DNA from 2 places in the Sphingomonas sp. CFBP 13603 genome. Region 2 is predicted to be linked to the other one. Evidence: riboswitches for the same ligand, from Rfam matches in the RefSeq annotation. Region 2 holds a riboswitch; the other holds the start of a gene.
The links. A riboswitch is a leader RNA that binds a small molecule or an ion and turns the genes downstream of it on or off. The one in region 2 is predicted to bind thiamine pyrophosphate.
Positions count from the first base shown of each region.

Region 1: another riboswitch for thiamine pyrophosphate. It lies ahead of IFR23_RS12300 (TonB-dependent receptor); the one in region 2 lies ahead of thiC (phosphomethylpyrimidine synthase ThiC).

Region 1 covers NZ_JADBIA010000007.1:60,002-75,901, reverse strand. Annotated here, with positions in the region: gene IFR23_RS12315 (alpha/beta fold hydrolase) at 1-572, shown strand, start outside; gene IFR23_RS12310 (SDR family oxidoreductase) at 628-1,386, shown strand; gene IFR23_RS12305 (glycoside hydrolase family 130 protein) at 1,507-2,622, shown strand; TPP riboswitch at 2,670-2,779, shown strand; gene IFR23_RS12300 (TonB-dependent receptor) at 2,912-5,134, shown strand; gene IFR23_RS12295 (phosphotransferase) at 5,136-6,281, shown strand; gene pnuC (nicotinamide riboside transporter PnuC) at 6,278-6,826, shown strand; gene rsgA (ribosome small subunit-dependent GTPase A) at 6,912-7,910, shown strand; gene IFR23_RS12280 (spermidine synthase) at 7,945-8,631, shown strand; gene IFR23_RS12275 (ThuA domain-containing protein) at 8,701-9,468, shown strand; gene IFR23_RS12270 (metal-dependent hydrolase family protein) at 9,500-10,813, opposite strand; gene IFR23_RS12265 (glycosyltransferase) at 10,969-12,105, shown strand; gene IFR23_RS12260 (NAD(P)H-dependent flavin oxidoreductase) at 12,175-13,578, shown strand; gene IFR23_RS12255 (LysE family translocator) at 13,797-14,435, shown strand; gene IFR23_RS12250 (hypothetical protein) at 14,603-14,848, shown strand; gene IFR23_RS12245 (hypothetical protein) at 14,994-15,185, opposite strand; gene IFR23_RS12240 (2-hydroxyacid dehydrogenase) at 15,276-15,900, opposite strand, start outside.
Region 2 covers NZ_JADBIA010000011.1:143,152-159,051, forward strand. Annotated here, with positions in the region: gene thiC (phosphomethylpyrimidine synthase ThiC) at 1-1,862, opposite strand, end outside; TPP riboswitch at 1,902-2,012, opposite strand; gene IFR23_RS16245 (outer membrane protein) at 2,422-3,300, opposite strand; gene IFR23_RS16250 (ferritin-like domain-containing protein) at 3,379-4,392, opposite strand; gene IFR23_RS16255 (ferritin-like domain-containing protein) at 4,454-5,473, opposite strand; gene IFR23_RS16260 (MipA/OmpV family protein) at 5,679-6,542, opposite strand; gene IFR23_RS16265 (DUF2141 domain-containing protein) at 6,612-7,001, opposite strand; gene IFR23_RS16270 (sterol desaturase family protein) at 6,967-7,779, opposite strand; gene IFR23_RS16275 (hypothetical protein) at 7,855-8,463, shown strand; gene IFR23_RS16280 (hypothetical protein) at 8,545-8,847, opposite strand; gene IFR23_RS16285 (hypothetical protein) at 9,025-9,204, shown strand; gene folD (bifunctional methylenetetrahydrofolate dehydrogenase/methenyltetrahydrofolate cyclohydrolase FolD) at 9,339-10,229, shown strand; gene IFR23_RS16295 (MarC family protein) at 10,226-10,846, shown strand; gene IFR23_RS16300 (AcrB/AcrD/AcrF family protein) at 10,889-12,691, opposite strand; gene IFR23_RS16305 (GtrA family protein) at 12,816-13,241, shown strand; gene IFR23_RS16310 (class I SAM-dependent methyltransferase) at 13,270-13,998, shown strand; gene IFR23_RS16315 (glycosyltransferase family 2 protein) at 14,290-15,312, opposite strand; gene IFR23_RS16320 (RelA/SpoT family protein) at 15,360-15,900, opposite strand, start outside.

The DNA.
Region 1 (15,900 bases), on a different contig from region 2:
CGTCGCTGGGTGGGATCGTCACGATGCTGATGGCGGGGCCTTCGCGCGGGCGGATGATGGCGGCGCTGCTCAACGACGTGGGGCCAGAGATCGACGCGCAGGGGCTGTCGCGAATCCGCGGCTATGTCGGCAAGGCGAGCGTCTTCCCGACCTGGATGCACGCTGCGCGCTGCGTTTCGGAAAACAATGCGGACGTCTATCCCGACTGGCAGATCGAGGACTGGCTGGCGATGGCCAAGCGGCTGTACCGGCTCAACAGTTCGGGGCGGATCGTGCTCGATTACGATCTGAAGATCGCCGAGCCATTCCGCGTGCCGGGAAACGAGGCGGGGCCGGACATGTGGCAGGCGCTCGGCTCCCTGCGCGATGTGCCGACGCTGATCGTGCGCGGGGGGCGATCGGACCTGCTGTCGGCGGCGACGGCGGAGCGGATGGCGGCATCGCTCGATCAGGCGGAACTGGTGACGGTGCCGGGTGTCGGCCACGCGCCGACATTGAGCGAGACGATGCTGCAGGACCCGATCGACCGGTTGCTGGTGCGTGCGCTTGAGGGGGCGGCGATCCGCGCTTAGAGACGGCGGGAACCGTGCGTCAGGCGCGGACTTCACTGATCTGCCGGGAAATTTGATGACCGAACGCGCCGACCTGCATACCGATGCCCGTCCTCTTAAAGGTCGCCGCGCGATCATCACCGGGGGCACGACCGGGATCGGCCGTGCGATCGCAGTGATGCTCGCGGCGAACGGCGCCAAGGTCTATGTCTGCGGGCGCGACGAACGGTATTTGGCCGATGCGCTGACGCACATCCGCGAAGTCGGCGAGGGCGACGGGATGGTCACCGAACTCGCCGATCCCGACAAGGTCCGCGCGTTCTTCGATGCCGGGGAAGCGTATCTTGGTGGCTTCGACATCACCGTCATCAACGCGGCGGTCGCGGCGGGCGGCCTTACGCAGATGAGCGAGGACGCGCTGCGCTACGCGATCGCGGTGGACTTCACCGCCTATCTGCTCAGTGCGCATCACGCCGCGCACCGGATGACGCCGATCGGTGACATGGTCATCATCGGCTCGCTGAGCGCGCACATCCTCGGGCCGAGCTCGACCGTGTATGCCGGTATCAAGTCGGGGATCGCGGGCTTCTCGGAAGCGCTTCGGCGCGAACTGGGACCCAAGGGTATCCGCGTGTCGCTGGTCGAGCCGGGCAAGGTCGGGTCCGACATGCAATACCCAGACGTACCCGACGACAAGCAGCGCCAGATGATCGAGGCCGAACAGATGTTGCGCGGCGAAGATATCGCGGCGGGGGTCGAGTTCCTCCTCACCCAGCCGACGCGGACCGTGATCCAGCAGATCGTCATCGTCCCGCGGGCGCTCGAGGGGGAGTAATCTCCCTTTCTAGTTCTCCCGCGAAAGCGGGAGCTCAGGGTACCATAGGACAGCGTTCGTGGCCCTGGACCCCCGCTTTCAACGGGGGGCACAGATGGAATACGTACCAAGGAGAATAGCATGTTCGACCAGCTCGTCTTCACCCCTGCCGACATCGACCTGTCGCGCTCGCCGCTGGCGGGGAAGGTCGGCGCCGAAACTTATGTGCTCGGCGCGTTCAATCCGGGGATGACGCGGCTGGCGAACGGCAATCTGATGCTGATGGTGCGGGTCGCCGAAGCGCTGAAAAAGCCGATCAGGGATGGCAACGTCCATGCGATCCGCTGGGAAGATGGCGCGTACGTGCTCGACGCTTGGCCGCTGGCGATGGTCGATACGAAGGATCCGCGGAAGTTCCTGATCCCTGGGGGCGGGTGGAAGGTGATGGCGTTGACGTCGTTGTCTTGGTTGCTGCCGGTCGAACTGGATGCCGAGGGGCGATCGGTCGTGGCAGTGCATTACGACAGGGCGATCGCGCCGCGGACGTCGTACCAATGCTACGGTGTGGAGGATGCGCGGATCTCGAAGGTTGGGGATCGGTATCTGATGACCACGTGTTCGGTCAGCCCGGAGCGGCATTCGACGACCTTGTATTCGTCCGCCGACGCGCTCGACTGGCAGCTCGAAGGGATCGTGCTCGATCACCAGAACAAGGACATGTTGATCTTCGAAGGACTGATCGCCGGGCAGTATTGGGCGCAGACGCGGCCGCTCGGCGATCTGTATTTCGCCTACCCACCGGGCAGCGAATGGCGCAGCGGACCATCGATCAACCTGTCGCGCTCGCCCGATGCGCTCCATTGGAAGCCGCACGACAAGCCCGGCATCCGCCCGCATTCCGCCACCGTTTCGACCGCGCGAATGGGCGGCGGCGCGCCCCCGATCCTGACCGATCGCGGCTGGCTGACGCTGTGGCACGGTGTCGAGCCATCTGGCGTAGTCGGCATCTACCGGACGTACTGGTCGATCCTCGACAAGGATGACCCGTCGATTACCGTCGCGACCGAGCACACCGCATTGCTGGAACCGAACCCCGCGCTCACCGAGCCGCTGAAGGACAGCATGTACCTCGACAACGTGGTCTTCACGACGGGCATCGCCGACGCCGGCGACTTCTACGTCGTTGCCAGCGGCGAGGCGGACCTCGCGTGCCGGATCACGCATATCCCAAAGGCCGTGTTCGCCGCCGCCCCGTGAACCGCACGCGATAGCGCTTTCCACGCACCCCCGGACCGCCTAAGCGACGCGTATCCCCGGGGGGCCGCTCATGCGCGGCTGAGAGGTGGGCAGCAGCCCATGACCCGCTGAACCTGATCCGGCTTATACCGGCGTAGGGAGGGTCTGCGGCTGGCCCGTCGTCCCTCCGATTGGAGTGGACGTGACGTTTTTCAGTGCTGGTTTGAGTGTGATTTCCGCTGGGCGCGAGCGCAGACTTCTGGGGCGGGTCGCACTGTCCCTGTCTGCGACCCTCGCCGCATCGTCGGCCGTGGCGCAAGCGTCCGATCCGGTCGAACCCGCGGAGATCCGGGTGGTCGGTAAGCAGGACCCAGCCGGTCTGCTGCTCGACCAGAAGGTGCCGCGCGCGCAAAGTGCGATCTCCGCCGACTTCATCGTCAAGCAGGCGCCGACGCTCAACGCGTTCCAGCTGGTGACGCTACTGCCGGGCGCGAACGTCGCATCAAGCGACCCGTACGGCCTGTCGACGAGTTCCAGTCTGACGTTGCGCGGTCTCGGCCAGGACGAGATCGGCGTGCTGATGGAAGGCGCGCCGCAGAACGACATCGGCTATTATTACGCCTATCCGTCGCAGTTCGCCGACCCGGAGAACCTCAAGCGTATCACGCTGGCGCAGGGCTCGGTCGATATCGATTCACCGACGCTCGGCGGCGCGGGCGGGCTTTTGTCGCTGTCGCTGGACGATCCGAAGGCGCGTCTCGGCGCGCTCGTCGACCTGTCGCTCGGCAGCTACGCGGCGCGGCGTGGGTTCTTCCGCGTCGATAGCGGGACGATCGGCAATACCGGGCTGAAGGCGTTCCTGTCCTATTCGAACACCCGCGCGGACAACTGGCGGGGTGCCGGTTTCGACACCCGCCAGCATATCGACGCGAAGATTCTCAACGAATGGGGCGCCGGCAACCGCGCCAGCCTAGCGCTGTCGTACAATGATGCGAACTCGTCGAGCTATCCGAGCCCGACGCTCGCCGAGTGGAAAGCGCAGGGTCGCGGGTTCAACTACGACAAGCGCTACACGGCAGGGAACACCAACTACTGGCGGCTGTACCGCGCGCCGTTCCGCAACCTCTACGCCTCCGCGCCGGTGCATCTCGTGCTGACCGATCGGCTGGCGCTCGACAGCACCACCTATCTCCAGTTCGGCTACGGCAACTCGCCTTACGGCACGCAGTTGACCACCGAAGGCAATTTCCTCGGCACCGAGGAACTGGCACAGCCGATCGCGCTGCCCGGCGCAGTCGATGGCGTCGCGACGGTACTCGGCAATTATACCGGCGACCAGATGCGGACCGGCAACGTCAGCAAGCTGACCTTCAAGACCGCCGCACACACGCTCACCGCCGGACTCTGGTTCGACTACGGCACCGACCGCGTCACGCAGTCGTACACCTCGATCGACGCCGCTGGGCAGCCGTTCGACCGCTGGGGCTATCGTTCAAAGGCCATCCGCACCGCCGACGGCCGCCTGCTCGCCTACGAGAACCAGCGCACCGTCACCGTGACGAAGGGCTTCTTCCTCGCTGACAGCATCGCACTGAAGCCGCGGCTGACAATCGACGCGGGGTTCAAGGGCGTCAACGTCCTCCGCAATGGCCGCAATTACCTTCCCGGACCGCAGGAAAAGGTGCGCAACGACAGCTTCGCCGCGTTGCCGCGCGCCGCGATCCACTACCGGATCGACGATCGCCAGCAGCTGTTCGCCAACATCACCACCAACTTCCGCACGCCGAACGAGTTCACGCTCTACAACAGCTATGCGGGTGGCGCGGTCGTCGTGCAGGGGACCAACGCGCTCAAAAACGAATATTCGGTCTCGCAGGAAGTGGGCTATCGCTTCATCGGCGAGCAGTTCTCCGCGTCGGTGACCGGCTTCCACTACAAGTTCCGCAACCGCCAACTCGCGACCGTGCTCGACCAGGGCGGCGCGCAGGTCAACGCGACGCTCAACGCGGGTGGCCAGACCTCGTACGGCATCGATGCGGAGATCGACTATCGCCCGATCGCCGGGGTCAGCCTGTATCTTTCCGGCGAATATCTGCGCGCCCGGATCGACGACGACCTCCCGGTCGGCGCGGACTTCCTGCCGACCAGGGGCAAGCACGCGGTGTCCAGCCCGACCGTCCAGTTCGGCGCCGGCGGGATCTACGACGACGGGCGTTTCTTCGGCAGCGTCGCGTCGAAATATATCGGCCGGCAATATGCGAGCTTCATGAACGACGAACGCATCAAGGGCTATGCGACTCTCGATCTGTCAGTCGGCATGCACCTCGCCGATTGGCTCGACGGCAAGCGCACCGACCTGCGCGTCAACGCGATCAACGTCACCGATCCGCACGTCCTCGCCGGTGTGCAATCAGTCAGCACCAATGCGCAGGACACGATCGGCCGTAACGGCACGGTCATCGCCGGCGCACCGCCCGCCTATTACATCGGCAGCGGCGCGGCGGTCATGGCGACGATCTCGCGGGCGTTCTGAGGTGGCGTCGCAGCCCGCGCATCTCGTCCACGGCATGGGCACCGCGATGGAGGCGCCGACCTGGCCCGCGATAACCGCGGACGAGGCCGAGGCGCTACTCGCCCGCTTCCCGGCGGCAGGACGGATGACCGGTCTGCACTGGCATTCCCCGCGACCATTCTCCGCCGCGACGCTGGTCCACGCGACGCAGGGCGCGTTCTTGCTGAAACGTCATCACGCGAGTGTCCGCTCGATCGAGGGCCTGGCCGAGGAGCACGCATTCATCGCGCATCTCGCCGGTGCGGGCGTTTCCGTGGCCGAAGTGATGGCGACCGCTGATGGCGGGAGTGGCGTTGCGCGCGGTGAGTGGTCCTATGAACTCTTTCGCGAGGCGCCCGGCGCGGACCTGTACCGTGACAGCCTGTCGTGGACGCCGTTCTTCTCGCACGCCCACGCGCATGCCGCGGGTGTCGCCCTCGCGACGCTGCACGAGGCCGCACGCGATTTCACGGCTCCGGCGCGTCGACCGCAGCCGCTCGTGGCGAGCTTTACGATCCTGCCCGCAGCCGATCCGATCGCGGCGGCCGAAGCCTATGTCGCCGCCCGTCCGGCGCTCGCTGCGTTCCTAGCGGCTCAGCCGTGGCGGCGGGATCTTGCGAGACTGTTCGGAACGTTGGGCGACGGGCTTCCCTCGCTGCTGGCGGCGCAGGTGCCGCTCTGGACTCACAACGACTGGCATCCGTCGAACCTGCTCTGGGCGGGCAACGGGAGCGTGCGGACGGTGTTCGACTTCGGTCTCGCCGACCGTACTTGCGCCGTCCACGATATCGCCACCGCGATCGAGCGGACCGCGGTACAGTGGTTGAAGCTGGCGCAGGGGAACGACGCGGCGATCGCAGACCCGGAGGCCGCGATCGCGATCCTTTCGGGCTATGCGACGATCCGGCCTTTGAGCCGCGCCGACATCGCGACGATCGTGCGCCTGTTGCCGCTGGTCCATCTCGAATTCGCGCTGTCGGAGATCGACTACTTCGCCGGCATCGTCGGCGACCCGGATTCCGCAACGCTGGCATGGGACGACTATCTGGTCGGTCATGCCGACTGGTTCCTGTCGGCAGCCGGTCAGGATTTCCTGAAGCGAATCGGCGGCGAGGGTCCGGTCCGATGACGGGGTTCGAAATCATCGCCGTCGTCGTCAGCTTCGCGGGCATCTGGCTGACCGCGACGCGGCGCATGCTGTGCTGGCCGGTCAATTTCGTCGCCTGCGCGCTGTATTTCAAGCTCTTCCTCGACGTTCGCCTGTATGCGGACATGGTCCTGCAGGCGCTGTTCGGGATCGCGATCGTCTATGGCTGGATCGCGTGGGCGCGTGGCAAGGCGGATACCGGCGACATCGTCGTGAGGCCGTTGCATCGCGCACAAGCCTCCGCCGGGCTGGCGGCCGGTGCGGTCGGGGCGCTCGCGATCGGTTGGTTCATGAGCCGTTACACGAACGCGGCGCTGCCGTGGATGGACGCGGGGTTGAGCAGTTTCAGTTTGGTCGCGCAATATTGGACGGCGCGGCGCCACGCTGCGAGCTGGCTGCTCTGGATCGTGGTCGACGTGCTCTATGTCGGGATGTTCATCGTCAAGGGCCTCATGCTGACGGCAGGCCTCTATGCGGTGATGATCGCGCTGGCGGTCATGGGATATCGGCGTTGGCGAGCCGCGTAGCGACGGTTTGGCGTCGACCTGGTCGCTTGCGTATCGGCGCGGATGATGTCAGCCGAACCGGCATGATAGTGGACGCCGCAACCCGATGACAGCTCCGACCGAGACACTGCTCGATCTTGGCTGGAACGATCATTTCAGTGTCCAGGTTTCGGACGACGAAACGGCGCAATGCCACCCCGTTCGCGTGATGTCCGTCCACCGCGGCCAGATCGCGGTCGCCGGCGAAGGGGGCCAGCGTTTCGTCTCGCCGTACATAGCCGGTGCCTTGCCGACGGACGATCATCCGACCGTCGGCGACTGGCTGCTGATCGACAATCGGACGCTGGAGCCGGTGCGCGTCCTCCACCGGATGAACCTGTTCAAGCGGCGATCGCCGGCCGATCCGCGCAAGGACCAGATGATCGCCGCCAATGTCGACACGGTGTTCCTCGTCGCGTCGTGCAACCAGGATTTCAGCGTCGCGCGGATCGAGCGGTACCTCGTTCTCGCGCGCGAGGTCGGCGTGAACCCGGTCGTCGTCCTGACCAAGATCGACCTGACCGACAGCCCTGACACGTTCGTGGCGGCGGTGCACGGCATCGAGGCGGGATTGCAAGTCGAGGCGATCGACGGTCGCGATCCGGCCAGCATCGCACACCTCGCGGCTTGGTGCGGCAAGGGCAAGACGGTGGCGTTCCTCGGCTCGTCCGGCGTCGGAAAGTCGACGCTCGTCAACACGTTGCGCGGGTCGGAGAGCATCCTCACCCAGGCGATCCGCAAGGGTGATTCGACGGGACGGCATACGACCACCGTGCGCGAGATGCACCGGCTGGAGGAGGGCGGCTGGCTGCTCGACCTGCCCGGCATGCGCGAACTGCAACTATCGGACGCGTCGACCGGGATCGCCGAGGTGTTCGACGATTTCGAACTGGCGGCGCAGGCGTGCAAGTTTTCGGATTGTTCGCACACCGTAGAGCCGGGCTGTGCGGTCCAGGCGGGGATCAAGGCGGGCACGCTTGCGCCGGACCGGTTCGCGCGCTGGCGCAAGCTCGCGACCGAAGAGAAGGCCAATGCCGCGCGGACTGCCGGGCGGCGGCCGCATTGATGCAGCCCTCGGTAGCCAGGGACGCGAGCGCAGCATGACACCACGGGAATTGCTGGCCACCGCGATCGTGCCGGGCGGCGGTGAGGAACTGCACCTGTACAGCCGCGGCGGCGACTTCATGATCCTGCTCGATCGTGCCGAGCTGATGAGCACGCGGATGACGGGCTCGGAAGAGGCGCTCGCGGTCATGACCTGCGAACGGCTGGGAAGGCGCCCGCGCCAGCAGGGACCGCATCTGCTGATCGGTGGGTACGGCATGGGCTTCACGCTGCGCGCGGCACTGGCGGCGCTCGACCAGAACGCACGGATAACGGTGGTCGAACTGGTACCGGAGATCATCGACTGGGCGCGCGGGCCGATGGCGACGCTGATGGCGGGCTGTCTCGACGATCCGCGGGTGACATTGGTGCAGGGCGATGTCGGCGCCGTCATCGCAGGGGCGTCGTCGGCGTACGACGCGATCCTGCTAGACGTCGACAACGGCCCCGACGGGCTGACGCGGACCGACAACAACCGGCTCTATTCGGTACGCGGACTGGCTGCGGCGAAGCGGGCGCTCGCCCCCGGCGGCGTCCTGGCGATCTGGTCCGCGGCACCCGACCCGGTCTTCGTCCGTCGTCTGGCCTCGTCCGGCTTCCGCACCGAGGAGGTCGTCGTCCGTGCACGCAGCAACGGCAAGGGGCCGCGACACGTCATCTGGTTCGCCACGCCGGCGGATTGACACGCGCTGCGGTATCATCGGCGGGGCTTCGATCGCTATAAGGCGCTTTGGCGACGCGAAAGGGACATGATGACCGCGGCTTTTCGAGCGCTTCTCGCGATCGTCCTTTTGATGATCCCGTCGGTCGGCTTCGCCGAGGATCGGTTCAAGGTCCTGGTGATCGCGACCCCCAGCAAATACCACTATGAATATATTCCGGTTGCGCGCGACAGTATCGAGCACCTCGCAAAGCTGCATGCGTTCCACGTCGAGTGGGCCAGCGACCCTGCGGTGTTCGACGGCGACCTCAGCCACTACGCGGCGGTGATGTTCCTCAATACCCCGGCGGAACAGCTGAGCGAGACGCAGCGTCGGCATTTCGAGGCGTATATGCGGGATGGCGGCAACGCGATCGTCGTGCACCGCGCCGCGATCATCCCGAAGACCGACTGGCCGTGGTACGAGAAACTGGTGGGTCGCAGTTTCGTCAATCATCCGATGCTGCAGACCGGCGTCGTCACCGTGGTCGACAAGGGCTTTCCGGCGACGTTCGGCGTGCCCGATCGCTGGATCTGGAGCGACGAGTTCTACGTCACCAGCAATCCGTTCGCGGTGCCCATCGATACGGTGCTGACGGTGGACGAGACGAGCTATGATCCGACCAGGATCTGGCCGGGTCAGGTGGCGAAGCCGATGGGGAAGGACCACCCCGAAGCCTGGTATCATCGGTATGAGAAGGGACGGGTGTTCGTCACGCTGCTCGGCCACGATGCGGAGGCGTACCGCGACGAGCGCTATCTCCAGCATTTGCTGGGCGGACTCTACTGGGCCGCGACGGGCCGGGGTCAGCGTCACTGAACCCCGGGCGCCGCGCGGTCGATCCCGGCCGTCAGACGCCGCCGGACGACGTCTTGGCGATCTTGCCGCGGTGCATGACGAAATCGACGTGTTCGAGCCGCGTGACGTCCTGCAGCGGAGAGCCCGTCACCGCGATGATGTCCGCCGTCTTGCCGGGCGCCAGCGTACCGATGTCGTCGCGACCGAGCAGGTCGGCGGCGCCGACGGTGGCGGCGGCGATCGCCTGCGTCGGGGTGAGGCCGTTCTTCACCATCAGCGCGAACTCGGTCGCGTTGTCGCCGTGCTTCGACACGCCGGTATCGGTTCCGAACGCGACCTTCACGCCGGCGGCATAGGCGCGACGGTGGCTGTCGGCCATCGCGGCCGCGGCGGCTTCGGCCTTGACGATCGTCGCGGGGGGCAGCGCGCCGCCCCGCGCCTGCGCGAGCGCCGCGACGGGCGCGATCTCGGTCGGCACCAGATAGGCGCCCCTGGTCTTGAACAGCTTGATCGTGTCCGCGTCGAGGAACGTCCCGTGCTCGATCGAATCGACACCGGCCTCCAGCGCCGCACGCGTGCCTTCGGTCGCATGGCTATGCGCGGCGACCTTGCGACCGAGCGTATGCGCCGTGTCGATGATCGCGCGCATCTCCTCGGGCGTCATCGCGCGGCCGAGCCCGCCGCTGACGTTCGAGAGCACGCCGCCGGTCGCCGCGAACTTGATGACGCGGGCGCCGAGCGCGACCTGCGCGCGCACCGCGCGGCGGCAGTCGTCGGGACCGTCGCACAGGTTCACTTCCTTGGCATGCACCATGTCGGCGAATTCCTCGGCCAGCCCGTTGCCGCCGTCGCCATGCCCGCCGGTCACCGAGATCATCTCGCCCGCGTTGGTGATGCTGGGTCCCTCGACCGTCCCCGCATCGATCGCATCGCGGAGCGCACGACTGCCGCGCGGATCGCCGCCGAGATCGCGGACCGACGTGAAACCGGCGTTCAGCGTCGTGCGCGCGTTGGCGACGGCGGTCATCTCGTCGTCGAACCGGTCGCGGTTCAGCGCCTCCAGACGGGCGCGCATCGGATCGCCGCCGATACCCCAGAGATGCACGTGCATGTCGACCAGCCCCGGCAGGACGAAGGCGTTGCGGAGATCGACCAGAGTCGCGCCTTGCTCAGGCGCCACGAAGCCGTCGCGCAACTCCGCCACCTTGCCGTCGCGAACGATGATCGTCGTGTTGCCGCGCGGCGCCTGACCGGGGCGATCGAGCAGCGTGCCGGCTTGGATATAAGTCGTGGTCGACGGCTTGGTCTGCGCCAATGCCGATACCGAGACGGTCGCCGCCAGCCCGACCAGAAATGCCTTGATCATCATTCTCTCCCCTTTGCCTACCATGCTCGTCCAACCAGGGGGCGCCTGCAAGTGGTCATTGCGGGAACGGCGAACGCGGATGGCGGAGCGGGCAAGTCCTGTCGGGTATCGAAGGTCCCTTGAAAGCGCGCGCCGAAATCGGCATCGCGTTTGCCATGTCTGCTCCCGTGAACATCCTGCATCTCCACTCGTCGTTCGATCTTGGCGGCAAGGAGGCGCGGGCGGTTCGGTTGATGAATGCGTTCGGCGACCGCGCGAAGCATACCATCGTGTCGGGTATGCCCGATGCCCTGGGAGCGCGGGATTCGATTGCGAAGGGAATCCGCTACGAGATCGCGCAGAATCCACCGCCGCTGACGGGTAAGCCTTCGGTCAAGCGCTACGAGGCGATCGCGCAGTATATGCGGCGGTTCGACCTGGTGCTGAGCTACAACTGGGGTGCGATCGACGGGGCGATGGCGCGCCGCGCGTTCGCGAAGGGGGCGCCGCCGCTCGTGCACCACGAAGACGGGTTCAACGCGGACGAGGCGGGCGGGCTCAAGATCGAGCGCAACATCTATCGGCGGCTCGCGCTGGGCGCGGCGCATGCGCTCGCGGTGCCCTCCGAGGTGCTCGAAGGCATCGCGCTGAAGACCTGGAAGCAGCCGCGCGAGCGCGTCCACCGGATCGTCAACGGGATCGGCACGGCCTATTACGCGCAGAAGCCCGAACCCAAGGCGATCCCAGGGTTCACGCGCAACGCCAAGGAAGTCGTGATCGGCGCGCTGGCGGGCTTGCGCGAGGTGAAGGACCTCACCGCGCTAGTCCGTGCTGTCGGTGGCGTCTCGGGCCGGGTGCGGCTGGTGATCATCGGCGAGGGCCCGGAGCGCGCGAACATCCTGCAAGCCGCCGCCGCGATGGGGATGGCGGACAAGCTGGTGCTGCCCGGATTTCTCGATCGCCCGTATCGCTATATCGGCCATTTCGACATGCTCGCCGTGTCGTCGCGCAGCGAGCAGTTCCCGATCGCGGTGGTCGAGGCGATGGCCGCGGGCCTGCCGATCGCAAGCTATCCGGTCGGCGACATCACGCGGATGGTCGCGCCCGAGAATCTGCCGTTCGTGACCGAGATCGCAAACGAGGTTCGGTTGCGTGATGCGTTGCAGGCGCTGGTCGGCGATCCCGCCTTGCGCGCCTCGGTCGGTGCCGCAAACCAGGCCAAGGCGCGCGCGGAATTCGACGAAGCGGTTATGATCGCTCGCTATCGCGCGCTGTACGAAGATGCCCTGAAGCGTCCGGGTGCGCTAACCTAGGTCGTAATATTGCTCGCACGCTGCGTCCTTGCGATATAGGGGGCCGTATTTTCCGGGAGAGGTGACGTCGTGTTCAAGGGCCTGAAGCCTATCGTCTATAACGGTCGGGAAGTCTGGCCTCTGGTTGAGGGCGGCAAGGGCGTTGCCGCGACCAATCACGCGTCGGCCGGCGCCTGGGCTGCCGCCGGGGGTATCGGCACCGTGTCGGCGGTCAACGCCGACAGCTACGATCCCGACGGCAAGATCATCCCGCAGGTCTATGAAGCCCTGACGCGGCGCGCCCGTCACGAGGAACTGGTCGAATACGCCATCGAAGGCGCGGTCCAGCAGGTCGAGCGTGCCTACGAGATCGCCGACGGCAAGGGCGCGATCAACATCAACGTGCTGTGGGAAATGGGCGGCGCGCAGCGGATCCTGCACGGTGTGCTCGAACGCACGCGCGGCAAGGTCGCTGGCGTCACCTGCGGCGCGGGCATGCCGTACAAGCTGTCCGAGATCACCGCGTCCTACGGGGTCAGCTACCTGCCGATCGTCAGCTCCGGTCGAGCCTTCCGCGCGCTGTGGAAGCGCGCCTATTCTAAGGCGGCCGAGTGGCTTGCCGCGGTGGTGTACGAGGATCCGTGGCTCGCGGGCGGGCATAACGGCCTGTCGAACGCCGAGGACCCGTTGAAGCCGCAGGACCCGTATCCGCGCGTGAAGGAACTGCGCGACGTGATGCGCGAAGGTGGCATCAGCGACGACGTGCCGATCGTGATGGCCGGTGGCGTCTGGTATCTGCGCGACTGGAACGACTGGATCGACAATCCCGAGCTCGGCACGATCGCGTTCCAGTTCGGCACGCGGCCGCTTCTCACGCGCGAAAGCCCGATCCCGCAGGGGTGGAAGGACGCGCTGACGCAGATCGAGGAAGGCGACGTGCTGCTGCACAAGTTCTCGCCGACGGGGTTCTACTCGTCGGCGGTGCGCAACCCGTTCCTGCGCTCGCTCGAAGCACGCTCGGAGCGCCAGATCGCGTTTTCGACGCAGGAGGCGGGCGACCACATCTTCCAGCTCGACGTGGGCGTGAAGGGCAAGAACTTCTGGGTCACGCGCAACGACCTGCTGCGTGCGCGGCAGTGGTTCGGCGAGGGCTATACCGATGCGCTCAAGACGCCGGACAATACGCTGGTGTTCGTCAGCCCGACCGAGAAGGGCATGATCCGCAAGGACCAGGCCGACTGCATGGGCTGCCTGTCGCAATGCTCGTTCTCGAGCTGGGCGGATACCGAGACCAACTCGACCGGACGTCTCGCCGACCCGCGCAGCTTCTGCATCCAGAAGACGTTGCAGGACATCGCGCATGGCGGCGACATCGACCAGAACCTGATGTTCGCAGGCCATGCGGCGTATAACTTCAAGAAGGATCCGTTCTATTCGAACGGCTTCGTGCCGAGCGTCGGGCAGTTGGTCGACCGGATTTTGACGGGGGATTGAGGCGGTAGATATTGGTGACTGAGCCGAACGCGTCTCAAGCAAACATTTGCCCCGTTTTCCTAAGCAGCCCCGTCACCCCAGCGAAAGCTGGGGTATCGTTCTGAGGTTTTAGTCGCCCGCCAAACGGGGAGACCCCAGCTTCCGCTGGGGTGACGGGGTTGGGGGCAGACGGCTCGCTGGAACCGCCCGAACCGCCCCGTGAACAACAGGAGCCGTAAATGACGCTACACGCCTGGTGGTTGTTCGTGGTTGCGGTGTTCCTCCTATGCGGGACGCCAGGACCCAACATGTTGCACGTCATGACGCGCAGCATCGCCTTCGGCGCGCGGCGTAGCGTCGCGGCGATGGCGGGGTGCCTTACCGCGCTGGTGCTCGTGCTGGCGGCGTCCGCGGCGGGCGTGTCCGCGTTGCTCGCGGCGTGGCCGCGGGTGTTCGACGCGCTGCGTTATGCCGGCGTCGCGTACCTCATATTCCTCGGGATCAAGGCGTGGCGCGGGGCGGGGGCTCCGATCGACGTCGGCGACGATACGACGCCGGTGGCGCTCCCCCCGACCGTGTCGGCGTGGCGCCTGTTCCGCGGCGGGTTCGTGATCGGGATCAGCAATCCCAAGCTGCTGCTGTTCGCCGCAGCATTCCTGCCGCAGTTCGTCGATCGCGCCTCACCGCAGGCACCGCAGTTCGCGATACTCGTGGCGACCTTCGCGGTGGTCGAAAGCTTCTGGTACGGCGTGTACGCTGCCGGTGGGCGGACGCTCGCGCGCTATCTGACGCGCCCCGCGTTGCGGCGTGCGTTCGACCGCGTGACGGGGGCAATCTTCGTCGGGTTCGGGCTCGCTTTGCTGCGGGTGCGAGCATAGCGAAAGCATGCCGCGCCATTGCCGTTCGGGGCGATAGCGCGCATAGCAGATGCATCGCGGCGCTTCGTACGGGCATGCTGCGACTGAGAGATGCTTTGCGCTCCCGCTCCGAGCCGGGAATGCCGCATGACGATCACTTCAGCCATCGCATCTACAGGGATCGCATCGTGACGATTGGCACCGACACGGTCGTGCCGATCTCGCGCGCGGTCAACGTCAGCGTCGAACAGCCACAGGTCGTCGCGATGTGCAAGAAGCACGACGCGACCATCAGCGCGATCGAGACGCTGCCATCGGGCGGCACGCGCGTCGTGCTGATGAACAGCGCGGATGCGGCGAAGATCATCAAGGCGTTCGGGTCGAAGGTCCTGACCGGAACGGTAGCGCGAACCCACTGGATGCGCGCGGTTTAAGGGCGTTTGGTTTAGTCCTCCCTTCGGCAGGGGAGGTGGCTCTTGCCAGATGGAGGGGGGAGGAAAGGGCAACCTTTGTTCCGTATCCTCCCCCTCCGTCACCTTCGGTGCCACCTCCCCCTAGCGGGGGAGGATCGTTCATCGATCAGTCGGCGACCGTGCCGACGACGGCGCCACCTGCGCCGCCCACGGCCGCACCCTTCTCGACGCTACCGCCGGTCGCGGCGGCAACGCCTGCGCCACCGGCGGCACCGATGCCCGCGCCCTTTAGCGTCGAGCATGCGCTCATCGACACGGCGGATGCGACCAGCAGGGCGGAAACGGCAAACTTCTTCATCTTGGATACTCCTGTCTCTCCGGGGGTATCCAACAAATGCTGCATCGCGGCATCGGTTCCGAAATATTGATGCAGATCGTATCGGCGGGCTCAGACCCAGCCGTCGAGCACCTGATCCGGCGGGCGATGGCCATCCGCCCACATCCGGATATTCTGGATGACGCGCTCGCCCGATGCCATCCGCCCTTCGAGCGTCGCGGAGCCCATGTGCGGCAGCATCACGACGTTGGGCAGCGCGAGCAGCCGCGGATCGATCGCCGGCTCGTGCGCCCAGACGTCGAGACCTGCACCCGCTAGCTTGCCTGCTTCCAGCGCATCGACCAGCGCACCCTCGTCGACGATCCCGCCACGCGCGGCGTTGATGAGGTACACATGCGGCTGCATCAGGCCGATCCGGCGAGCGTCGATCAGGTCGCGGCTGTCGGCGTTCAAGGGCGTGTGGATCGTGATGATGTCGACCGCCCCGAGCATGTCGTCGAGCGATGCATGGAAGGTGGCGGCCAGCTGCGCCTCGCGGACCGCGGGCAGGCGGGTGCGGTTATGATAATGGATCGTCAGCCCGAACGCGCGCGCCCTCAGCGCGACCGCTTGGCCGATCCGCCCCATCCCGACGATGCCGAGCGCCTTGCCGCCGATCCGGTGACCGAGCATTCCGCCCGGGCTCCAGCCCTTCCACTGGCCCGACCGCACCAGCTTCTCGCCCTCGGCCAGCCGG
Region 2 (15,900 bases):
TCGGCCATGCCTCTTTCCGCATCGGCATGGCTGCCCTTTGCGAAAATCGCTCGGTCCGTGTCGGTCTGGTCGACGTCTGCGGCTAGGAACGTATCCGCCGGCGCGTTCTGCTTTGCCGCAAAATCCCGCACCTCTTGCGTTATCTTCATCGAGCAGAATTTTGGGCCGCACATGCTGCAGAAATGGGCGGTCTTGGCGCCTTCGGCTGGGAGCGTCTGGTCGTGGTATTGTTCGGCGGTGTCGGGGTCGAGGGAGAGGTTGAACTGGTCTCTCCAGCGGAATTCGAACCTTGCGCGGCTGAGCGCGTCGTCGCGCATCTGGGCGGCGGGGTGGCCCTTCGCCAGGTCGGCGGCGTGGGCGGCTAGTTTGTAGGTTACGACGCCGACTTTCACGTCGTCGCGGTCGGGGAGGCCTAGATGCTCCTTCGGCGTGACGTAGCAGAGCATCGCGGTGCCGTACCAGCCGATCATCGCGGCGCCGATGCCGCTGGTGATGTGGTCGTAGCCGGGGGCTATGTCGGTGGTGAGTGGCCCTAGCGTGTAGAAGGGTGCTTCGCCGCAGACTTCGAGTTGCTTGTCCATGTTCTCCTTGATCTTGTGCATCGGCACGTGGCCGGGGCCTTCGATCATGACCTGGACGTCGCTCTTCCACGCGCGGTGGGTGAGTTCGCCTAGCGTGTAGAGTTCGCTGAACTGCGCTTCGTCGTTGGCGTCGGCGATGCTGCCGGGGCGCAGGCCGTCGCCGAGGCTGTAGGCGATGTCGTACGCCTTCATGATCTCGGTGATCTCGTCGAAGCGCTCGTAGAGGAAGCTTTCCTTGTGGTGGCTGAGGCACCATTTCGCCATGATCGAGCCGCCGCGCGAGACGATGCCGGTGACGCGTTTCGCGGTCATCGGGATGTAGGCGAGGCGCACGCCGGCGTGGATCGTGAAGTAATCGACGCCCTGTTCGGCCTGCTCGATGAGCGTGTCGCGGAAGATCTCCCAGGTGAGATCCTCGGCGACGCCGCCGACCTTTTCGAGCGCCTGGTAGATGGGGACGGTGCCGATCGGGACGGGCGAGTTGCGCAGGATCCATTCGCGGGTGTCGTGGATGTTGCGGCCGGTGCTGAGGTCCATCACCGTGTCGGCGCCCCAGCGGATCGACCAGACGAGCTTGTCGACTTCGGCGGCGACGTTGCTGGCGACCGCGGAGTTGCCGATGTTGGCGTTGATCTTGACGAGGAAGTTGCGGCCGATCGCCATCGGTTCGGATTCGGGGTGGTTGATGTTGTTGGGGATGATCGCGCGGCCGCGGGCGATCTCGTCGCGGACGAATTCGGGGGTTACGAAGTCGGGGATGCTTGCGCCGAAGCTTTCGCCGTCTCGCTTGTAGTCTTTCAGCATGGCGCGGCCGAGGTTTTCTCGGGTGGCGACGTATTCCATTTCCGGGGTGATGATGCCGCGGCGGGCGTAGTGCATCTGGCTTACGTTGGCGCCGGCGCGCGCGCGGAGGGGGCGTTTGATGGTGGCGGGGAACTGGGGGACTCCGCCCGAACGGTCGGGGCCTAGCTGGCCGTTGTCTTCGGGGCGGAGTTCTCGGGCTTCGTAGGATTCCACGTCGCCTCTGGCTTCGATCCAGGCGCGGCGGAGTTGGGGGAGGCCGGCGTTGATGTCGATTTGCGCGCGGGGGTCCGTGTAGGGGCCGCTGGTGTCGTAGACGCGCAGGGGGGGCTCGCTGCAGCTTGGGTCCAGGACGATCTCGCGCATGGCGACGCGGACGTCTGGGCTGGTCGGGACCGCTACGTGGATTTTCCGGGAGCCTCGGATCGGGCCGGTGGTAACGCCGATGTCTGCGGTCTTGGATTGCGTATCGATGGCCATGCGCTTGCTCCTACGGGTCTCGGAGCAAGGATTGCGGTTCTGTGGCGACCGCTCCCTCCCTCCGCCGGTATCAACCGGATCAGGTTCAGCGGGTCGAAGGCTCCTGCCTTCCTCTCAAGCGCGGATAAAGCGCTCCCCCGGGGTGGGGTAAGCATAGGGGGCTTGGGGTGGGGTGCAATGGGGAATTTGGGGGCTTGGGGTGTGCGGGGAAAGTGCATGGGCTTCGGCTGGGCATCCTGCCGATCGAAGGTTCACCACCCCGGCGGAGGCCGGGGTCCAGTTGGGGGACGGCGGTAACGATCGGCGGTGCTTCGTTATATCCGCCCTTCCAACTGGGCCCCGGCCTTCGCCGGGGTGGTGGCAATGTGGATGTTGGTTTTTTGACGGCGAGCGCACGCTTGCTGAACCGAGAAAAGGCCGCTGCCCGGTTTGGGGCAGCGGCCTTTTCCTTACTCCGCGCGCCGTCAGTCGTAGCAAAGCTACGCCTTGTGGCGTGCTTTGCTGCGCTGGCCGGGCTTGGGCGAGTCCTGCACCAGGGTGGTGCAGGCCGCCCTTCGCCTTAGAACCGGAAGTTCACCGTGCCGCGGAGGCTGTGCCAGCGGAAGTTCTCGTCGCTGCGGCGGAAGGTGGTGCCCGCGGTGTTGGGGGCGAGGACGAACGGGTTGTTCGCCAGGAGGACCGGGCTGCCGGCGAGCGCGGTGCCGGCGGTGACCAGGACGCGGGCGTCGTCGTCCTTGTACTGGTGATAGGTGTATTCCATCCCGATCGAGATGTTCTTGGTCAGCTTCTGCTCGATGCCGCCGCCGCCGACATAGCCCCAGCGCTTGTCCGAGCCGGTGGCTGCGAACGCGTTGGCGGTGTTGGTGGTGAAGAACAGATTGTCGATCTTGGCATAGCCGGCGCCGCCGGTGGCGTAGAACAAGGTCTTGTTGGCGGCGAGACCGGCGCGGAGGCGGGCCGATCCTTCCCACTTCAGCTTGCGCGCCATCGTGTAGCTGGCGGGCGTGGTCGAGAAGGCGGCGACGCTGTCGGTGATCTCGGACTTGCCGAATTCGCCGACGATGCCGACCACGAACGGACCGCGCTGCACGTCGAAGCCTGCGCGGCCGTAATACGACCAGCCGTCGTCATCGTTGCGGCAGCCATAGGCGGGCACCGCAGTGCGAGCGGAACCGTTGCAGAAGCCCGGCGAGAATGCGTTGGCGCCGCGGATCGTGTTGACGCTGTCGTTGAAATTGCCGTCGCCGTTGCGGTCGAACAGGATCGACGAGCCGATGTCGTTGGGCTGGACGTCGTAGCCGCCGGCCGCACCGATATAGACGCCCGAGAACGGATTACGGTCTTCGTCGGTGGTCATGTCCTGCGCGGCGGCGGGAACGGCAAAAATGCCCGCAGCGGCGAGGCCGGCGAGCATGGTGAGCTTCGTGAAGTTGGTCATGGTCATTCCCCAAACAAGGGCCGCGGCGATCCCTGTATTCGCCGCGGCCAAGGTTTCATGTTCAATCGGCGATGGGCCTCATGCGCGCGCGGCGCTGGTCCGGATGTTGCCGTTGACGCCGGCCGGGAAGAACCCGCCCATCGCGACGGCTGCGCTGTTGAGATAGACGATGTTGAGCACCTGGCCGGTCGAGCGGCTGTAGGCGAGGCCGTTGGCATCGGTCGGCACGATGTTCGAGACCGTCGCATCGGTACCGGTGATGCCCTGATCGATGTCGCTTGCGCCATCGAGGCTGTCGCGGGCGTTGCTGATCTGGTTCGCACCGGTGATCAGCGCCGGGGTCGGGTTCCGGACGTCGAGACCCTTGCGGTAGAGGACCGTGCGGACGAGACCGGCATGGTAGGCCTCTGCCGCGAGGATGCCCGCTGCCGCCTCGAGATAGGTCGGGTTCGAGATCAGCGGTGCTGCGCCCTTGTAGGCCGAGACGCCGACGTCCTCGAAGATGAACGCACCGAGCAGGAAGCTGTTGTCGTCCGCATAGGGATTGAACACGCCGGTTGCCGGGATGACGCCGGCCGCACGCGCCGCCGCGGTGAAGGCGCCTGGGGCTGCTGCGGTACCGCCCGAGATGTTGATCGCGGGCTGCGCGACGGCGGCGTTGCCGAGCGCGCGACGCAGGAACGCGACGTGTGCGACTTCGTCGATCGCGATCTCGCGGGCATATTCACGCACCACGGCATCCTGGAACGGCACCTGCGCGCCGCCGGTGACCGCGCCCTGCGTACCGGTACCGGTCAGCAGGCTGGCATTGAGGCCGACGCCGAATGCCGCGAACGCGTAGAACTGCGCTTCGAGATATTCGAGGTTGAGCGCGAAGTTGAGCACGTCGGCGTCGTTCAGCGCCGGGGTCGGCGTCGGGCCGGGGGTCGGCGTCGGGGCCAGATCCTCGTCGTCGCTGCCGCATGCCGACAGCAGCGAGGCGCCACCGATGGCGAGCGCGGAACCGCCGGCGAAGCGGAGGAAGCTACGACGTTCGTTGCGACGGCTGGCGATCGCGTCGAATACTTCCAGCTTGGTATTGATATCGGTCATTGGGTGAATCCCCTGAATATCGATGAAGGCGTAAGGTCGGGCTGTGGGTAGGGCTGGCGGATCAGCCTGCCGCCACGCTCGTCCTGATGTTGCCGTTCATGCCCGACGGGTAGAAACCGCCTGCCGATGCGGCGCCGCCGTTGAGGTACACGATGTTGAGCACCTGGCTGGCCGAGCGGCTGTAGGCGACACCGTCCGCGTCGAGCGGGACGATGTTCGACACGGTGACGGCCGCCTGCGTAGCCGAGAGGTTGATCGGCGTTGCCTGGTACGACGAGATGCCCTGATCGATATCGTTCGCACCGAAGATCGTCGTGTTGGCACCACCGCCGTCGAGGCTGTCGCGCGCACGCGAAATGGCATCGGCGGACGTGCGCAGCGACGGGGTGTCGATACCCTTGCCGTACAGCGTCGTGCGGACGATCGCGGCGTGATACGCCTCGACCGCGAGCAGGCCGGCAGCGGCCTCGAGCGTCGCAGGCGTGCTGAGGAAGCGCGCTGCGCCCTTGTACGCGGTCACGCCGACGTCTTCGAAGATGAACGCGCCGAGCAGGAATGCCTCGTCGGTGGCATAGGGATCGAACGCGGTGCCGGCGGGGACAAGCCCTGCAGCCTGTGCGGCGACCGAGAAGGCGCTGGTCGGCGAGACGCTGACGTCGATCACCGGCTGCGAGACGGCGGAGGTGCCGAGCGCGGTGCGCAGGAAGCGAACGTGCGCGATCTCGTCCTGGGCGATCTCACGCGCATATTGTGCGACGATCGGATCGGTGAAGTTGACGCGACGGCCACCACGAACCGCGCCCTGCTGGCCGGTGCCGGTGAGCAGCGCGTTGTCGAGGCCGGTGCCGTAGGCGGCGTAGGAGTAGAACTGCGCCTCGAGATATTCGAGGTTGAGCGCGAAGTTCAGGATGTCGGCTTCGCTGACCGACTGCGCGGCGGCGGCGCTGGACATCGACAGCGCGGTCGCACCGGCGGCGGTGATGGCGGCTGCGCCCAGCGCGTTCTTGAAGAAATCACGTCGGTCGTTGCGCCGCTCCACGCGGGCATCGAGGGCTTCGATCAGGTGCACGCTCTCGGTCATATTCAGGGTCCTCCCCTTGTTGTTTCGGACGTCGAAATCGTCTGCGGCGATGGCGCAACATTCCAGTCTCCGACCGGTCCCGTTTACCGGAACTCATTCGTAACCCGCTCTGTTACGGACATAAAAAAAGCCGTCCGCGTCGAGTAACGACTGCAGACGGCTTTTGGATGCAGGGTTTCAAGACCTGCAGAAAAAATAATTCAGATCAGAAAGTGTAGGTCAATCCAAGGGCATAGAGCCACTGGTCCGCATCGCCGACATCGGCGACGATCGGGGTATTCTTGTACTTGCCGAGCATGCGACCGTAGAGCACGCCGGCACCGACGCCGAAGCCGTGGCGAAGATCGCCCGACAGGCTCTGCACGACGAACAGCGAGGCGTTCGCGCGACGGAAGCCGCTGTCGTTGACGTCGTAGGTGCGCAGGCCGCTGTTCAGCGAGCCGATCGGCGTCACGGCCGCATAGGTGCGACCGAAGCCCTTGCCGGCATAATCCGCCGACACGCCGAGCGAGACGAGCGTACGGACCGACAGCGGCGTGGTGTAGTTTACCTGCGGGGTGATGACGTAGCTGTCGTAGGTGCCCGACACGTCGTGGACGTACGCGACGCGCGCGGTGATCGTGTCGTAGTCGCTGGTGATGACGCCGGTCTTGCCGATGCCGACATAGCCGCCGAGCTCGTACGCGGTATCGATCTTGCCGAGTGCGCGGACCTGGCGGTTGTCGATGTCGCCGGTGCGATCGCGACGGACGCCACCGATGACACCGACTTCGTAGTTGATGCCGACTTCGCCCGTGTTCGGGATCAGGTTGAAGTAGAGCTGCGTGCCGCGGAGGAAGAAGTCATGCCCGCGCACCGAGCCGACGATGGCGCCGGCGGGAGTGAAGGAATTGCTGTCCGCACCCTCGTAATCGGGCATCGACACCGCACCGAGCGCAATGGTGATACGGTTGTTGTCGCGAGGGTCGGTGATCGTCGGCGACGGGTTGGGATCGGTCTGGGCAAAAGCCGGCGTGGCGATGGCAAGCGCCGCGGTTGCGGCAGACGTGAAGAGAGTGAATGCGCGCAAGGAAATGCTCCGGACAAAAAGGTTCCACGGCCAAACGCGGTAAAACCGTTTTCGGTCCGTCACGATCGGTCAGAAGATGTAACGCATTTTCACCTGTTGCAATTCGGCATCACCCGCCAGCATGAACCGGGCGGCGGAAAAGCGCGGCGGACCGAACCGCACCGCGGCATTGCGCGAGAAGCCATAGCCCTCGCGCGGGATGCCCGCGATCGTATCGAGCTTCGCGTTGCTGTTCTCGTCGTGGATGATCGCGAGCGCATAGCCGCGCTGCGGCAGGCCGGGGAAGCTGGTGGTGTGGACGCTGGCCGGGATCGAACGCGTCAGCGCGTTGGCATCGTCGACGCAGGCGGGGAAATTGTCGGGATCGGCGGTCAGGCAGATCCGGATCATGCCCTTAGCCGAGCGGAGATTGTCGACCTCTACGTCAAGCCGCGTGACCGGCGCCGTCGCTGCCAGCATCGCCCACGCGATCGCGGCCGCCGCCACCAGCCGCGGCTTTCGCGCGCGCCTTGGCATGCGATTTGGCGAAATCGCCAAGGCCTCGGTCGGTGCCGCAGAGCCGGTCCCAGACTCGGAAATATAGCCCATAATTGCATCCGTATTGTTCATGATGTCGCTGATGGTGGCTGGCCGTTATCAGCCATCCCCCCAATGCTCCCCGCCACATGAACCTGGGGAATATCTCCCATCCCATGTGATTGGTCACTCCCATAACCGTCATGATGGTCAGGACCAAACCGAGTGCGCCGACATGGATCGGAATCAGGAGCACCAGTAGCGGAATTATCACAGCGCCGGTGATCGCCTCGATCGGGTGGAACGCCATCGCCGCCCAAGCCGTCGGCGGGCGGCTGGCGTGATGGACCGCGTGCGCGAGCTTGAACGGCCGCGGCCAATGCATCCAGCGATGCGTCCAGTAAAACCAGGTATCGTGCGCGAAGAGATAGAGCACCACCGAGACCGGCAGGTACCAGAGCGGGTAGGCGTGGACGTCGGCATAGACCTTGGTCCAGCCGCGATTCTGCCAGCCCCAGGCGAGGATGCCCGCGGGCACGCCGTAGATCGCGGCCGAGGCGATGCTCCAGCCGATCTCTCGCCGCATCTGGCTGTCGAGCCCGCGGTACAGGCCGGGATGCCGCGCGCGCGTCGCGGCGGCGAACGCGCCCGAGACGATGAGATAGCGGACGCCGACGATCGCGGTCATCGCCAGCGCGGACATTAGGATCGCAAGCCACATGAGGCGCGTATAGGGGGGTTTGCCGTGCGACGTAATGGGGTGGCGCCACGGAAATGGCCACGCTAGCCATGATGCATGGCACGCGCGGGCAAGCTGAAGGTATATCGGACGGCGGCGGGCTTCCACGACGCCTATGTCGCGGCGCCGAGCCAGAAGGCGGCGCTGGCGGCGTGGGGCAGCGACCACGACCTGTTCGCGCGCGGGATCGCCGAACTGGTGACCGATCCGGATCTGTCAGCCGAACCGCTGGCGTCGCCTGGCGTGGTGATCAAGCGATCGCGCGGCACGACCGCCGAACAGATCGCGGCACTGCCGGCGCGTGCTCCGGCGACGTCGCGCAAGGTCGATGCGCCTGACGAGGATGAGGGTGGACCGCGGCGCTCGCGGGCGAAGGTGGCTCCAACGCCAACTCCAGTGGCGGCTCCTAAACCCAAACCCAAACCCAAGCCCAAACCCAAGCCCAAACCGAGCCGTCGTGCGCTGGAGGCCGCTGAGGAAGCATTCGAGGCATGCGAATCCGAGTTTCGCCGCACGTTGCGGAAGATCACCGAGCGCGAGGCGGCGTTGGCGCGCGAACGCCGCGAGCTGGAGCGATCGCGGGACAAGGCCGTGGAAAAGGCGCGGGCGGCGGTAGAAGACGAGAAGCAGCGCTACGACGATGCGCTGGAGGAGTGGAAGGGCTGACGTCTTGCCGTCGCGTGTTGGGAGAACGCGGGGTGCGAGAACGCATCATCGGAGAACGGGGAGCCGCAGGTCGCGGCTATGTCATTGCTGCTGGTTCAGCTGCTGCTGCCGGGCCATCTGCTTCTGGCGTTGTTCGGCCTTGATCCGTGCCTCGACGCTCTTGCGCCCCTCCTCCATGCCTTCAGCATAGGAGGCGCATCCCTGGATCAGCATGGCCGTCTCGACATCGGTCCATCCGCGTTGCCTGGCGGCGTCGCGCAGCGCCTTGTCCAGCTCCTTGCCGCTCAACGCACGGTTGGCCGCGCAGATATCGAGAGCTTCCACAGGAAATTCGCCACCGAACGGTGCCGAAGCCTGCGCCAACGCGATTGCGATCAAGATCATGCGGCGATGCTAACGGAAAAGCAGGCGCGGCGGCCAGACGCTACCCGTCCAACGGTGGCGTATCGTCGACGGATCCGTGGGTGACGGTCGGATCGCGATAGCCCCTATGCAGTGCGATGAAAGCTGTTAGCCTCCACATCAGAGCAGGACGACCTGCCGGACTTCGGAGAGTGATGAATGGCAAACCGCATCGATGTTGCGCCCAGGGATCATACCAGGGACCGTAAGCCCCTGATCTACGCGATCACCGGCGTGATCCTCGCAGCAGGGGTTCTGATGATGGCGTTCTACGATCGTGGCGGTGACCCCGTGCCGCTCGCGTCCACGCAGAAGGCGATCGTCACTGCCCAGCGCTAGGGCCGGCCCAGCGCTAGGACCGGCAGCGTACCTGTCGGGGATGTCGATGGGGGTGTAGGCGGTCGATCATCGTCGAGTCGCGAGCGACGTCGCTGTGCTGGCGGAAATCGCGTCCGCGCTCTATGGCCGCGGGCATGAGCGCGACCATCATCGACGGCAAGGCCTTCGCCGCCGGCCTCCGGGCCCGTATCGCAGACGGCGTCACCGCCTTTCGCGCCGAGGCGGGCCGTGCGCCCGGCCTTGCCGTGGTGCTGGTCGGCGAGGATCCCGCCTCCAACGTCTATGTCCGGTCGAAGGGCAAGGCGACGCGCGAGGCGGGGATGGAGAGCATCGAGCACCGGCTGCCCGCCGACGTGCCGGTCGAAGACCTGCTCGCGCTGGTCGCGACGCTGAACGCCGATCCGACGATCGACGGGATCCTCGTCCAGTTGCCGTTGCCCAGGCATATCGACGAGCAGGCGGTCATTGCCGCGATCGATCCCGACAAGGACGTCGATGGCTTCCATCCGATCAATGCGGGACGACTCGCGACCGGTTTGGCCGGGTTCGTGCCGTGCACGCCGCTTGGCTGCGTGATGCTGTTGAAGAGCGTGCTGCCGAGCCTGAGTGGGCTCGAGGCGGTGGTCGTGGGGCGCTCGAACATCGTCGGCAAGCCGATGGCGCAACTGCTGCTCCGCGAGAGCTGCACCGTGACCGTCGTGCATAGCCGTACCAAGGATGTCCCCGCGCATATCCGGCGCGCCGATATCGTCGTGGCGGCGGTGGGTATCCCCGAGATGATCGAGGGCGACTGGCTGAAGCCCGGCGCGACCGTGATCGACGTCGGTATCAACCGGACCGATGCCGGCCTCGTCGGCGACGTCGATTTTGCGAGCGCGGTCGAAGTCGCGGGCGCGATCACGCCGGTGCCGGGGGGCGTCGGGCCGATGACGATCGCCTGCCTGCTGCGCAACACGCTGGTCTCGGCGGGGCGCCGCGAAGGCGTCGCGATCGATGAGGCTGCGCTGGATCGGACGGGCCTGTGATCGAACTCTATATCTCGTCGCTGATCACCTTCTTCGTGGTGATCGATCCGCCGGGCTGCGCGCCGATCTATGCCGGGCTGTCGGCGGGCGCATCGACGTTGCAGAAGCGCGCGATGGCGATGCGTGCGGTCGGAGTCGCCGCGGCGATCCTGTTCGTGTTCGCGCTGTTCGGCGAGGCGTTGCTGAAAGGCCTCGGGATCAGCCTGGCGAGCTTCCGCATCGCCGGCGGCATCATGCTGTTCCTGATCGCGCTCGAAATGGTGTTCGAAAAGCGCACCGAACGCCGCGAGGACCGTGCGGCGAAGGTCGCGAGCGATCCCGAAGTCGAGGACGTCTCGATCTTCCCGATGGCGATGCCGATGATCGCGGGGCCGGGCTCGATCGCGTCGGTGATGCTGTTGATGAGCCGCAACAGCGGGATCGAGCGCTCGGCGGTCGTGCTGGCCGCGATGGTCACGATCCTGCTGCTGACGCTGGTCGCGCTGCTCGCGGCGGGGCCGATCATGCGGATCCTGGGTGCGAAGATCGAGGCGGTGATCACGCGGCTGCTCGGCGTGCTGCTGGCCGCGCTGGCGGTGCAGTTCGTGCTCGACGGCTTGTCGGTGGTGCTGCGCTGAAGCCCGTCCGTCATCCCGGGCTCGACCCGGGATGACGGAGGTTCAATCCACCTTGAACAGTCGCAGCGGCGACTTTGCGGGCAGCGGTAGCGGCGTCAGCCATGCCGGCACCTCGTTCTTCGCCAGCTCGGCATAGAACCCCTTCGGGCTGCGCGCCTTGTAGTTGGTCGATTCCGCCGCGTTCGGGCACAGCAGCAGCATCGTCGCGCCGTGGCGCTTGATGATCGCATGCGCCTGGTCCGCGGTGCCGCCGAACGCGTGCTGGACGTCGAGGATCGCATCGCCGTTGCGGTGGTACGGCCCCGCGATCGCGTCGTGATGCGTGATCGTGATCAGCCGGGGGCCCATGTCGACGAAGGTGAACACGGTCTGCGCGGGGTATTTGTTAAGAGCGAGCAGCACGGTCGTGCGCAGGCAATTGCCGGTCGCCGAATTGACGCGCTTCTCATAGGGCTTCGGCCGGTCGATCGGCAGGTATCGGATCACCATCCCGGCGAACAACCCGGAGACGATCAGGAACGCGCTCACCGTCCCCAGCACGCGGACGGCAATCGATCGGTTGCCGAGCAGTCGTGGCAGGATCAGCCAGCCCAGCGCGGTCGCGCCGGGAACGGCCAGCAGCTGCGCGGCGGGGCCTGCACGGACCTGCCACAACAGCATCGCGCAGGCGAACGCGGTGAACAGCGCGACCGCCGCCCAACCGACCGCGCGGGTGTCGCGACGCGCGCGCCACGCCGCGAGGATCGCGCCGATCAGGCCGATGATCGGTAGCGTCGCCAGCGAGAAGCCGACCCGGAAGCTGTGCTTGTAGATCGGCTTGGCCTCGCGGACATTGTCCAGCCAGTTGCGTTGCAGCTCGGGCGAAATCCCCTCGGGCCGGCCAAGGCATTGCGGGAAGACGAGCGCGAACCCGACGACGATCGCCGCCCCGGCCGCGACCGCCAGCGCCAGCCGCATCCCGCGCGACGAAGGCCCGAACCGCGCGAGCAGGAACAGCAGCATCCCCGCCGCGATCATCACGCTCAGCCACACGGGCGTCAGCGCATCGCACCGCATCGCCTGGTTGGCGTTCGACGCGAACAGCGCGAACCCGAGCGTGCTGCCGCCGCCGAGCGTCAACGCATAGATCGACAGGCGCTCGGCTTCCGACCGGTCCCACACCCAGCGCAGCGCGATGATCGCCCCCGCCATCGCCGCATAGGGCAGCAGTTCGAGCCCGATCGACAGCGACACCGCGCTCGCGATGCCGACCATCGCGCCACCACGGCGGCCGTTCGGATCGCAGAGCCCCGCGACCGTGAGGCTCAGCATCGCCAGCTGCCAGCCGTGATGATCGATCCGCTCGGGCATGAACATCAGCATCGTGCCGACCGCGCCGACGAGGAACACGATTGCCAGCGGCCACGCATAGGGGCTGATCAACCGCCGCACGGTCGCGCCGATGCCGAGCATCGCGATCGACAGCGGCAGCAACGGTGCGATCCCGCAGGCGAGCCGCTCCGCCCAGCTGTTGCTGGTGAACAGGCGGAAGAACAGGATCAGCCCGGCGATCGGCAGGTCGACGATCCGGCTCCAGTGGATATCGAAACCGACCGGCGGGTTCATCCGGTAGTTGCGCAGATCGTACCAGCCCTGCCCGTCGAGCAGCGCGCGGACCTGCATCAGCCGCATGTTGTCGTCGGTATCGCCGAGCGACAGCCAGCGGATCTGGCCCCAGCGATCGAACATCGACCACGCCGCCACCGCCACCCAGGCGAGCAGCGTCAGCTTGATCCAATGCCGATCGAGTTCGTCGAGCAGCGTGTTCCGCGGCGTCGACTGCTCGGGGGGGGGTGCCTGATCCAAAACGCTTTCCTCCAGCCCGCACGCGCTCTAGATGCGCGGGCTTGTCTTCGCGGCCGCTCTATCGCGGTGCCCGTAAAGAACAAGGCACCGGCGCGATCGCCGGAGGGTAAAGAACAAGGCGGGCATGCAGGCGATTTGGCGACAGGTGGAGCAGATGCGGGCGAGCGGCGTGCTCGGCCAGCTCGTGCGCTTCGGCATCGCCGGCGGTATTTCCAGCGTAGTATATTCGCTCGTGTACCTGCCGCTGACGGCGTATGTCTTCCCGCCACGCCAGGCGGTGGCCGCGGTACCGTTCGCGTTTGCGGTCGCGGTGGTGGTCGGGTTCTTCCTGCACAGCCGCTGGAGCTTCAAGGGGCACGCGAAGGAACCGGGGGCAGGGCGGCATTTCAAGTTCGTGATCGTCCAGGCCGCGGGGTTGAGTCTCAACGCCGTCATCACGTGGATCGGCACGGCGTTGCTGCATCTGCACCCGTGGATCCCGCTGGTCCCCGCCGTCTTTCTTGCCGCGATCGTGACGTTCGTGCTCAACCGTTTCTGGGTTTTCAACTGATGCTTCCAATGAATTGGGCGACTTACTGATGGACCGCATCGTCTACGACCGGATGGCCGCCCACGATTCCACCCACTGGTGGTACCGCGCCCGCCGCGACATCCTGGCCGATTACCTGACCCGCTACGGCGCATTGCCGAAGGATGCGAAGATCCTCGAGATCGGCTGCGGCACCGGGCACAACCTGCCGATGCTGGCCGAGTTCGGCGAGATCGACGCGATCGAGATCGACCCCGCCGCGCGAGAGATCGCGAGCGAGCGGCTGGGGAAGCCGGTCGGCGCCGCGCCTTTGCCCGAACTGCCGGGCGTGCCGCGGAAGTATTACGACCTGATCGCCGTTCTCGACGTGGTCGAGCATATCGAGGACGACGTCGCGGCGCTGAAGGCGATGGCCGATTGCCTGGCACCGGGCGGCAAGATTTTGATCGCAGTGCCGGCGCATGCCTGGCTGTGGAGCGCACACGATGTGGTGAACCATCACCATCGGCGCTATTCGAAGGCGACGTTGCAGGCGGCGATCGAGACCGCCGGGTTGAAGCCGGAGAAGCTCGGCTATTTCAATTCGCTGCTGTTCCCGCTGGCGGCGGCGGCACGGATCGCCGGGCGGATGACCGGACGCGACGACAGCGACGATTCACCGCCGCCGAAGCTGGTGAATGCGCTGTTTGAGAAGATCTTCCGGCTGGAGCGGCATCTGGTCGGGCGCGTGCCGATGACGCCGGGGGTTTCGATCGTGACGTTGGCGGTGCCGCGGTAAACTTACCGCACATCCTTGCGCCGGATCGTTACCGCCGCCCGTGACCCGTTCTTCCTGAGCGAAGTCGAAGGACATGCCCCGCGCGCAAGTGCTTCGACTTCGCTCAGCACGAACGGGAGGGAGGAGGCAGGGCCCCTCCAACCACCACCCCGGCGGAGGCCGGGGTCCAATTGGGAGACGTCGCCACTGAAGCCCGCGCTTCGTTACTGCGACCTTTCCAATTGGGCCCCGGCCTCCGCCGGGGTGGTTCGAGGATTGGGGTGGTGCCAGAATCGGGGTACGCGGTGTTCGTCAGTCGGTGCGGATGGGAAGGGACGCTTCAGGCAACCGCACCACGTCGACCGGCTCCGCACGAAACCCGAGCGTCGCCTTCCCCTGAATCGGGCCGGCGACATCCGCGACGATGTACAGCGGCCGGCGCTTGGACTCGACATACAGCCGCCCGAGATACTCGCCGATCATCCCCAGCACGAACATCTGCACCGCGCCGAGGAACACGGTGACGAGCATCGTCGAGGTCCAGCCCTGCACCGCGCTCCCCGATAGCCAACCAATCGCGATATAGACGAACAGCAGCAGCGATACGCCGGTCAGTGCGAGCCCGGCGTGACTGGCGAACCGCAGCGGCGCGGTCGAGAAGCCGGTGACGGCATCGAACGCGAGGCGGATCATCTTCGCCAGCGGGTAGTTCGTCTCGCCCGCGAGCCGCTCGGCGCGATCGTAGGGGAAGGGCACCTGCTTGAAGCCGATCCAGGCGACCATCCCGCGGATGAAGCGCGCCTGTTCGGGGAGCGACAGGAACGCATCCAGCGCGCGCCGGCTCATCAGGCGGAAGTCGCCGGTGTCGAGCGGGATCGGGGTTTCGGTCATCCGCGTCAGCAGGCGGTAGAAGGCGGCGGCGGTGGCTTTCTTGAACACCGTTTCGCCCGCGCGCTGGCGGCGCACCGCGTAGACGACATCGGCTTGGCTCGCTGCCATCGCCGCGCGCATGTCGGACAGGAGTTCGGGGGGGTCCTGGAGATCGGCGTCGATAATCAGGATCTGCTCGCCCGCGCACAGGTCCAGGCCGGCGGTCAGCGCGAGCTGGTGGCCGTGGTTGCGCGAGAGGTTGATCGCGACCAGCCGCGGATCGGCGGCGGCGAGGCGCTGCATCACCGGCCAGCTGTCGTCACGCGAGCCGTCGTTGATCAGGACGATCTCGTAATCGTCGCCGACCGCGACCTTGGCCGCGCCGGAAATGCGCGCGTGCAGGATGTCGAGGCACGCCGCCTCGTTGTAGCAGGGGACGACTATCGAAAGGGACGGACGGTTCATCTGTCCCGTCTAGCGTCCGTCGCGGCCGCCGTCATCGTCGGATGTTTCTACACTCGCTCCACGGTGTGCACCGCATCCGCCGCCCGCAGCCCGGCCATCAGCCGCATAAGTTGCTGCACGTCATGCACCTCGACGTCGATCTCGTTGGTGTGGAAGCTCTTGTCGCGCGTATCGAGCCGCAGGTTGATGATGTTCGCCTTGTGCCCGCCGATGATCGTCGAGACGATGCCGAGCGAGCCCGGCTCGTTCTTCACCATCACCGATATCCGCGCGACCGCGCCCTCGGTCTCGTCGCCCCATGCCACGTCGACCCAGTCGGTCTCGTTTTCCGATCGCTCGGCGAGTTCGGCGAGGACCTTGCAGTCGATCGCGTGGACCTCGATTCCCGCATCGGGTCGGCGCAACCCGACGATGCGGTCGCCCGGCACGGGGTGACAGCACGTAGCGAGGTCGTAGGCTACACCGGGGGTCAGGCCCTTGATCGAGATCGCGCTCGATTGCGGCGCGAGCGCATGCGTCACGTCCGCGCCCGCCGAGCCGGGCATCAACGCCTCCATCACCGCCGCATCGGACAGCGTCCGCCGCGCG